4 regions of the Pseudoflavonifractor sp. An187 genome follow, and region 1 is predicted to be linked to each of the others. Evidence: riboswitches for the same ligand, from Rfam matches in the RefSeq annotation. Region 1 holds a riboswitch; each other region holds the start of a gene.
The links. A riboswitch is a leader RNA that binds a small molecule or an ion and turns the genes downstream of it on or off. The one in region 1 is predicted to bind thiamine pyrophosphate.

Region 1 (2,196 bases):
GGCAGTACCTCCCAGGCTGCCAATGTGGTGGAGAGTATGGAGGCTGGAACCTCTCTGCTGCTCATGGATGAGGACACCAGCGCCACCAACTTCATGATTCGGGACGAGCTGATGCAGCGGGTCATTCACCGGGACATGGAGCCCATCACCCCGTTTTTGGAGCGTGTGGAAGAGCTGTATCACACCCACGGCATCTCCACCATTTTGGTGGCAGGCAGCTCTGGCGCCTATTTCCACCCCGCTCACCACATCATTCAAATGGACCGATATATCCCCAGGGACATTACCGCACTGGCCAAAGAGGCGGCACAGGCATTCCCCTCCACCTGTGCCCAGCTGGAGCCTGCACCGGCTCCCAATGTACACCGCTGTCCCCGTAGATCGGAGGAGTTTGGCCAAGGTGATCGGGTAAAACTGAAAACCTTGGGGCGGGATGGGGTATCCATCAACCGCGAGACCATCGACCTTCGGTACGTGGAGCAGCTCACTGACCCGGAACAACTCACTGCACTGGGGTACTGTTTGATATACGCCCAGAAGCATCTCATGGACGGCAGGCGCACCCTGCAACAGGTGGTGGAGGAACTGGAACAAATCATGGACCGCAAGGGCCTGGAGGCTCTGTGCGGACGGGAGGGAGCCTTTTTGGCCCGGCCCAGACGACAGGAGATCTTCGCCTGTTTCAACCGGTACCGGGGGCTGAACCTGGCTGGAAAAACTTCTTGAGTTCTCTTCTGAATCGTTGTATAATACCATTGTTTACAATTGAAAACGGGGAGCTTGTAGACAGGCTGAGAGGAAGGTGTGCCCTTCGACCCATGAACCTGATTTGGATAATGCCAACGTAGGGAGACATATGCCGTCATCAGCGGGGATACCAAGTCAGGTATCCCCGCTGTTTCTGTTTCAACGCTCATCCAACCCGCAGCCAGAAAGGAAGAGATCAACATGAGAACATACACAACCCAGATGGACGCAGCCCGTCAGGGCATCATCACCCCGGAGATGAAGGCGGTGGCCGCCAAAGAGTACCGCACGGAGGAGGAGATTCGGGAGCTGGTAGCCAAAGGACAGGTGGCCATCTGTGCCAATAAACTCCACACCTGTCTGGACCCCAACGGCGTGGGTTCTATGCTTCGCACCAAAATCAACGTCAATCTGGGGGTGTCCCGGGACTGCAAAGACTATGACGTGGAGATGCAGAAGGTGATGGCGGCAGTGAATATGGGGGCAGAGGCCATCATGGACCTGTCCTCCCACGGCAACACCCAGCCGTTCCGCCGGAAGCTGACCCAGGAGTGCCCTGCCATGATCGGCACGGTCCCCGTATACGACAGTGTCATCCACTATCAGCGGGATTTGGCCACTCTCTCCGCCAAGGACTTCATCGACGTGGTGCGACTCCACGCCCAGGACGGGGTGGATTTTGTCACCCTCCACTGCGGCATTACCCGCAAAACCATCGACCAGATCAAAAACCACAAGCGGAAAATGAACATCGTCTCCCGGGGCGGCTCCCTGGTGTTTGCCTGGATGAGCATGACCGGGGAAGAGAACCCCTTCTATGAGTACTTTGACGAGATTCTGGATATCTGTCGGGAATATGACGTGACCATCTCCCTGGGAGATGCCTGTCGCCCCGGCTGTCTGGCCGATGCCAGTGACGTATGCCAGATTGAAGAGCTGGTACGCTTGGGCGAGCTGACCCGCCGAGCCTGGGCCAAAAACGTACAGGTGATGGTGGAGGGCCCCGGCCACATGCCCCTGGACCAGATTGAGGCCAACATGAAGCTCCAGCAGACCATTTGCATGGGCGCTCCCTTCTATGTGCTTGGTCCCCTTGTCACGGATATCGCCCCTGGCTACGACCACATCACTGCCGCCATCGGCGGGGCAGTGGCCGCTTCGGCAGGCGCTGCCTTCCTGTGCTATGTGACCCCCGCCGAACATTTGGCTCTGCCCAATGTGGAGGACGTGAAGCAGGGAATCATCGCCTCCCGCATTGCTGCCCACGCCGCGGACATCGCTAAGAAAATCCCCCATGCCAGAGACCTGGACGACGCCATGGCCGATGCCCGGCGGACCTTCGACTGGGACAAGCAGTGGGAATGTGCCATTGACCCGGAGACCGCCAAGGGCATCCGGGATGACCGGGCCCCGGAGCACGAGGACAGCTGTTCCATGTGCGGCAAGTTC
Region 2 (2,196 bases), on a different contig from region 1:
GGGCGATGTAGTCCTGGAAGGACACGCCGAACTGGGCCTTGCCCGAGGCCACCAGCACCTCCGCGCCGTCCTCGGGGGGCTGCACCACCTCCACCTCCAGGCCGACATCCTCAAAATAGCCGTTGGCCATGGCCACATAGATGCCGGTGTGGTTGGTGTTGGGGGTCCAGTCCAGCACGAAGGTGATCTTCTCCAGGTCCTTCTCTCCGTCCTGGGTGTTGTTCTCGGTCTTCTGCCCGCAGGCAGTGAGAGACGCCGCCAGACCCAGGGTCAGCGCCCCGGCCAGCAGACGATACGTCCATTTCTTCATCATTTGTTCCTCCTCTTCTCCTCATCCACGGAGCGGTAGGGCATACACCGCCGCTCCAGCCACCCCACCAGGGCCATGAGGGCCAGGGACAGGGCGGAAATCAAAAAGATCACAGCAAACATCTTGTCAAAGGCAAAGGCCTTTTTCACCCGGGTCATGTACACGCCCAGGCCGCCGAAGCCGCCCAGCCACTCGCTGATGACGGCGCCCACGATGGAGTAGGCGGCGGCGATGCGCAGCCCGGAAAAGAACTGGGGCAGAGCCCAAGGGCATTTCAAGTAGCGGAAAATCTGCCACCGCCCCGCTCCCATGGAGCGCAGCAGCCCCACGGCGTCGGGGTCCACCCCCCGGAAGCCGTCCAGCAGCCCCACCGTCACCGGGAAAAAGGTGACCAGCACCACCAAAATAACCTTAGGAGTCATCTCGTAGCCAAACCACAACACCAGCAGGGGCGCAATGGCCACGGTGGGGATGGTCTGGGTGATAACCAGAATGGGGTAGAAAATCTTGTACAGCAGTTCAAAGGCATCCATGGCCACGGCGAACACAAAGCCCACCGCCACCCCGATGCACAGGCCCAAGGCGGCCTCCTGCAAGGTGATGAGCAGGTTTTCCCACAAGGATGGGGCGTCGGTGACAAAGGCGGTGACCACCTGCACCGGGGAGGGCAGCATGTAGCTGGGCACCAGCCCGGACACACACACCAGCTGCCACACCACCAGCAGCACCGCCACCCCGGCAATCCCGGGCAGTTTAGCCCTGGTGGTGTTTGGTAACTTTCTGATCAATGGTGAGAATCTCCCCTTCCGGCTCGTAGACCACCTTGATGTAGGCGGACACCTTGGGGGCCCCCGCCCGGACGGCCACGTGCTGGCACTCCTTGACAATATCCATGAGCTGGTCGTAGTTATCCCCCTCGATGGTGGTCTCAAAGGGGCCCACATAGTAGTTCAGGCCGGTGGAGCGGATGTAGTCGATGACCTCGTCCACCATGCGCACCAGTTCCTGGTCGTTGTCCGCCTGGGGCAGACTCTGAATGGCAACACTTGCTTTCATAGCACTTCCTCCATATCCATAAAAAATACCCCGCCGGCAATACCGGCGGGGCATGACAAAACACGGATGCTCCCTACGCTGGCATTACCCAGATCAGGTTAAGGGTCGCAGGATATACCTGCCTCTCAGCTCCTTCCCTGGAGCTCCCCTGTCAACATGCCAGTTTAGTCCTTTTTTCGGCGGTTGTCAACACTTTGTGTCCTGTGCCATCCTCCGTGATTCTCGGACCGATACCCTCTGCCCAATCATCACCGTCATGGTAAACCGCCGCTTCTCCGGATCATAGTCCCACTGGAAGTCCCCTTCATACTTTTTCAGGGCCTTGGCCACACTTTTCAGCCCAAAACCGTGGCCCTCTCCCCCCGCCTTGGTGGAGCGCAGCCCTTCTTCTCCCACAATGGGGGGCCGATCACAGCTGTTTTCCACCACCACCACCTGGTAGCCGTTGCGCAGGGCGGTGGCCAGCTCCACCCACTTTTCCTGGGAGTCCCGGGCGGCGGTGAGGGCGTTGTCCAGGAGGTTGCCCAGAATGGCCACCAGGTCGAAATCCTCCACGCCCTCCAGGTTGCACAGCTGCACATCATAGGTGAAGGCGATGTTCTTCAGCTCACAAGCGGTGACGTACTTGTCCACCATCACGTCCAGGGCCCGGTTGCCGCTGTGACAGCGGCGGGTGTATGCCTGGAGCTGCTGCTCCATCTGGGCGATGTATTGCTCCACTTTGGGGTCCTGGTTCAGGTTTCGGATGGCCTCCAGGTGATTTTTGGCGTCGTGGGCATAGCTTCTCAGCTGCTGATTCTGCCGCTCCAAAATCTCATAATAGGACTGCT
Region 3 (2,196 bases), on a different contig from region 1:
ACCGCCCAGTACCAGGTGGACGGCGTCCACCTGAGCCCGCCCCATGCCCAGGCGGAGAACACCCCATATACCCTCACCGCCCCCCAGGCCTTCCACGACTACCTGTCCGGGCTGTCCCTGTCCCGGCTGATGGGGACCTACACCCTGCCAGAGACGGACTGCTCCTTCTTTCTGGAAGGCCCGGACAACTCCAAACTCATCGTCATCTCCCACCAGGTCATGGAGGTGACCGAGCTGGGCCATGATAGCTACCCTACCTACTACCATATTTCTCAGGAGGTAGACTGGGACTACCTCCTGAGCCTGATGGAGGCCTCCCCGCACTCATGGACTTGAAAAAAACCATTGCACTTTGGAGACATTTGGTGTATTATCACAGATGCAATCAAAACACAGGGGAGCTTGTGAGGCAAGCTGAGAGGAAGCCGTATCGCTTCGACCCTTGAACCTGATGCGGATCATGCCGCCGTAGGGAGTCATATGGAACCATTGTGACCAGGAGACATCCCCACAGGTGTCTCCTGGTTTTGTATACCTCAACAAAAGGGGGGAAAATGGGCATCCACGGTGAGTCCGTGGCGGGCTGAGGGGGAGCGCCCTGGGCCTGTATGACAGCGATGGGAAGCCGTGTTCCGGCGTGAGAGGAGACCAGTAAGTCTCGACCGATTCCGGAACGTCTGATTCCGTTGACGAGAGTGAGTTGCGAGAAATTTTGTGTCAGAAAAAGGCGCATATTTGCAGAAATACTTTGTGTATTTCAAAAATATGCAACGCATTTATGGCGCATAAATTTCCGCAAGGCACCGAAGGCAGATGGATTCAGAGGTTCCGAGTTCCTCCGGGGAGCGTCGCTGTCTCATGCCGTTTCTCCCGGAACTGTTACGAGGTGTAACCAAGATGAAAAATACCAAAGTTCTCAAACTGACCCTGGCGGGCATCCTGTGCGCGGTGGCCGTGGTGGGCAGCATCTTCTCCTTCCCCGTCTTCGGCAGCAAATGCGCCCCGGTGCAGCACATGGTCAACATCCTCTGTGCCGTGCTCCTGGGCCCCTGGTACGGGGTGGGCGTGGCCTTTGCCGCCTCCCTGCTGCGCAACCTGCTGAGCCTGGGCACCCTGCTGGCCTTCCCGGGCAGCATGTGCGGAGCGCTGCTGTGCGGGGTGGTGTACTGGAAGACCCGCCGTCTGCTCCCCACCCTGGTGGCGGAGGTGTTCGGCACCGCCATTCTCGGCGGCCTGTGCGCCTACCCCATGGCCATCCTCTTTATGGGTGCCAACGCCGCCCAGGTGGCCTTTTACGCCTACATCATCCCCTTCCTGGTGTCCACCGCCGGGGGCGCCATCCTGTCCGGGGTGATTCTCTTCTCCCTGGACAAGGCCGGGGCCCTGAAGGGCATGCAGCATAAGATTTCCGCCTGACTCCATCGTTGGAGGGCTTGCCGCTGATTGTGGCAGGCCCTCCCTTTTTTGTATCCGGGCGGAACATTTTCTGCTACAATGACACAGAGAATACACATCCCCCGGGTATCCTGAGGGGGAAAGGAGGCGGGAGCATGGAGACCCGTATCTTAATTGCCGAGGACGACCCCCGTCTGCGGGAGGTCCTGTGCGACTACTTTGCCAGCAAGGGCGTCCGCCCCATCCAGGCGGAACACGGGGCGCAGGCCCTGGAATGGGCGGAAAGCCAGGAATTTGACGCGGTGTTGCTGGATATTATGATGCCCAAGCTGGACGGGCGCAGCGTATGCCGGGCCCTGCGGCGCACCCAGGACGTGCCCATCCTCTTCCTCACCGCCCTGTCCGACGAGGAGGACACCCTGCTGGGCTACGAGCTGGGGGCGGACGACTACATCACCAAGCCCTTCAACCTGTCGGTGGTGTACGCCAAGACCATGGCCCTCATCCGCCGCAGCCGGGGCAGTGTGCGAGCCGGGGACCGGATGGAGCTGGACGGGCTAGCCCTGTCCCTGTCCGCCCAGAAGGTGTACCTGGAGGGGGAGGAAATTCCCCTCACCCCCAAGGAGTACGCCCTGCTCCACTGCCTGATGTCCCACCGGGGCCAGATTTTGAGCCGGGAGCAGCTGCTGCGCCACAGCTGGGGCTACGACTACCAGGGGGACGACCGGGCGGTGGACACCCACATCCGCCGCCTGCGGGAGAAATTGGGCCCCTGGGCCGGGCACATCCGCACCGTCATCA
Region 4 (2,196 bases), on a different contig from region 1:
ACTGGCCCACGTGGACCCCGTCGGCGTCGATGTCCAGGGCGATTTCCACGCTGTCATTGACTACAAAGGGGACACGGTACCGGGCGCACAGCTCTTTGAGGGCCTGGGCCTCCTGCTCAAAGGCAGAGGCATCCAGGTCTTTCTCTCGAATCTGCAAGAAGGTGGCGCCGCCCTCCAACACCTCCTGGCACACGTCCACCAGAGTCTGGCCGGGCTTGAGCCACATGCGGTCAGTGACGGCGTAGAGCAGCATGGAGCTGCGGATTTCATCTTTTGTAAACTTCATAGCGCATCTTCTCCTGTAGTTGTTCCTCAGTCAAGTTAAAAATCCCGTCGATGAGATCGGTGCGGAAGGTGGCGTTGCCCGTGCCCTTCTTCAGCCGCTGTTCCTCCGCCAGTTCACCGGCCACACCCATGGCGGCCATGGCGGACACGGTGGCGGCAAAGGTGTCCTGGGGCAGAGCGCCGCAGAAGGCCCCGATGAGGGAGGTGAGCATGCAGCCGCTGCCTGTGATACGGGCCATGGTGGCGCAGCCGTTGCGCAGCACCACCGTCTCATTCCCATCAGAGACAATGTCCAGCACTCCGGAGATGGCAATCACGGTGTGGAGCTGTGCAGCCAGGGTGGCGGCCATCTCCACGGCCTCCCCCAAATTCTCCTTTGTGATGGCGTCCATGGCGCTCACATCCACACCGCTGCCCACGGCGTGCTGGCCGGCCAAAAAGCGGATCTCCGAGGCGTTGCCTCGGATGGCGGCAAACTGTACCTGGTCCAGTAGGCGCTTGGACTCATCCCGGCGCAGCTGAGTACCTCCGGCAGCCACCGGGTCCAGTACCACGGGCTTGCCCAGCTCGTTGGCCTTACGCCCTGCTAAGATCATGGAGTCCACAAAGTCCATGGCCCCCATGTTGCACACCAGGGCGTGGGCGCCGCATACGGCCTCCTCCACTTCCCGGATATCCTGGGCCATGGAGGGGGAAGCGCCAGAGGCCAAAATGATGTTGGCGCAGTCGTTGACGGTGACAAAGTTGGTGATGCACTGGACCAGGGGAGCGACGGCGTGCACCTGACCCAGCGGTTGTGTGAAGCGATTCATGTGTTCTACTTCCTTCCAAAGAAAAATGGGAGACGACCTGGCAGGCTGTCTCCCAACGAATCTCTCACAAGCTTCCTACGTCGGCATTACCCGCATCAGGTTCACGGGTCGATGGTCACACCATCCTCTCAGCCTGTGTACAAGCTCCCCAAAGGGTATTATAGGGCTTCTCTGGTCCAAAGGCAAGGGGAGAAGAGAAAATACTGTAAATTTTTCTTGTGAAATACCTGGGCAAGAAGAGACAATACTGGTGAAAACGGAGTAATTACTTGTAACGGCGTGGTTTTGATTGACAACTAATGCTATTAGTTTTTGGAGGAATGAATATGAGTGCAAAGGGATTGACCAGAGAGGTCATTGTGTCCGAGGCGGTGGCCTGCATGGAACACACGGGACAACCCACCGTGTCGCTCCATGAGTTGGCCCGCAGGCTGGGGGTAAAGACCCCGTCTCTGTACAACCACATACAAAATACCCGACAGCTCCAGCGAGAGGTGTTCCGCTATGCCATTGACAAATTTGTGGCCCATCAGGAGGCAGCGGTGGCAGGGAAGGAGAGGGACCAGGCGGTGCGGGCGTTTGCCCAGGCCTACCACGCCTTTGTGGTGGAGAATAAGGGGCTGTATCGGCTGATGATGTCCATCCCCTCCCAGGAGGATGACCAGGCCAAGGAACTGGCTCTGCCGCTTCTGAAAACGGCGGTGGAGGTGCTCTCCGGCTATGGTCTGCCCCAGGAGCGGGTGGCCCACTGGCAGCGGGTGTTCCGTGCCATCCTCCACGGGTTCATTGCCCAGGAGGACTTGGGATATTTTTATTACTACGATACCACCGATGTGGGGGAGAGCCGGGACATTGCCATTCAGTGTTTCCTGGACGGACTCCACGCTGAGGTGGATGCAGGAGAGAAGAACAGAGCAGGAGAGAGAAACCATGACGAAGAATAACGAACTATTTACCACCATGCCGGTGGGGAAGGCGGTGGCCAAGCTGGCCATTCCCACCGTGGTCAGCCAAATGATTGTGATTCTGTACAGCTTGGCGGATACCTTTTTCATCGGGTAGATTGGCGATCCCAACCAGATCGCCGCCGAAACTGGTT

Region 2: linked by a shared signal. The riboswitch ahead of B5F22_RS08460 (thiamine-binding protein) and the one ahead of thiC (phosphomethylpyrimidine synthase ThiC) in region 1 are both predicted to bind thiamine pyrophosphate.
Region 3: linked by a shared signal. The riboswitch ahead of thiW (energy coupling factor transporter S component ThiW) and the one ahead of thiC (phosphomethylpyrimidine synthase ThiC) in region 1 are both predicted to bind thiamine pyrophosphate.
Region 4: linked by a shared signal. The riboswitch ahead of thiM (hydroxyethylthiazole kinase) and the one ahead of thiC (phosphomethylpyrimidine synthase ThiC) in region 1 are both predicted to bind thiamine pyrophosphate.

What each region holds. Positions count from the first base shown of each region.
Region 1 is NZ_NFKG01000001.1:82,899-85,094, forward strand. It holds gene B5F22_RS00410 (ABC-ATPase domain-containing protein) at 1-726, shown strand, start outside; TPP riboswitch at 764-868, shown strand; gene thiC (phosphomethylpyrimidine synthase ThiC) at 949-2,196, shown strand, end outside.
Region 2 is NZ_NFKG01000018.1:22,633-24,828, forward strand. It holds gene B5F22_RS08450 (ABC transporter substrate-binding protein) at 1-310, opposite strand, end outside; gene B5F22_RS08455 (ABC transporter permease) at 310-1,098, opposite strand; gene B5F22_RS08460 (thiamine-binding protein) at 1,064-1,366, opposite strand; TPP riboswitch at 1,420-1,526, opposite strand; gene B5F22_RS08465 (GHKL domain-containing protein) at 1,553-2,196, opposite strand, start outside.
Region 3 is NZ_NFKG01000009.1:1,919-4,114, forward strand. It holds gene B5F22_RS05710 (M56 family metallopeptidase) at 1-336, shown strand, start outside; TPP riboswitch at 385-492, shown strand; gene thiW (energy coupling factor transporter S component ThiW) at 898-1,416, shown strand; gene B5F22_RS05720 (response regulator transcription factor) at 1,551-2,196, shown strand, end outside.
Region 4 is NZ_NFKG01000002.1:133,475-135,670, forward strand. It holds gene thiE (thiamine phosphate synthase) at 1-286, opposite strand, end outside; gene thiM (hydroxyethylthiazole kinase) at 267-1,097, opposite strand; TPP riboswitch at 1,151-1,258, opposite strand; gene B5F22_RS02225 (TetR/AcrR family transcriptional regulator) at 1,424-2,041, shown strand; gene B5F22_RS12720 (hypothetical protein) at 2,028-2,159, shown strand; gene B5F22_RS02230 (cytidylate kinase-like family protein) at 2,178-2,196, shown strand, end outside.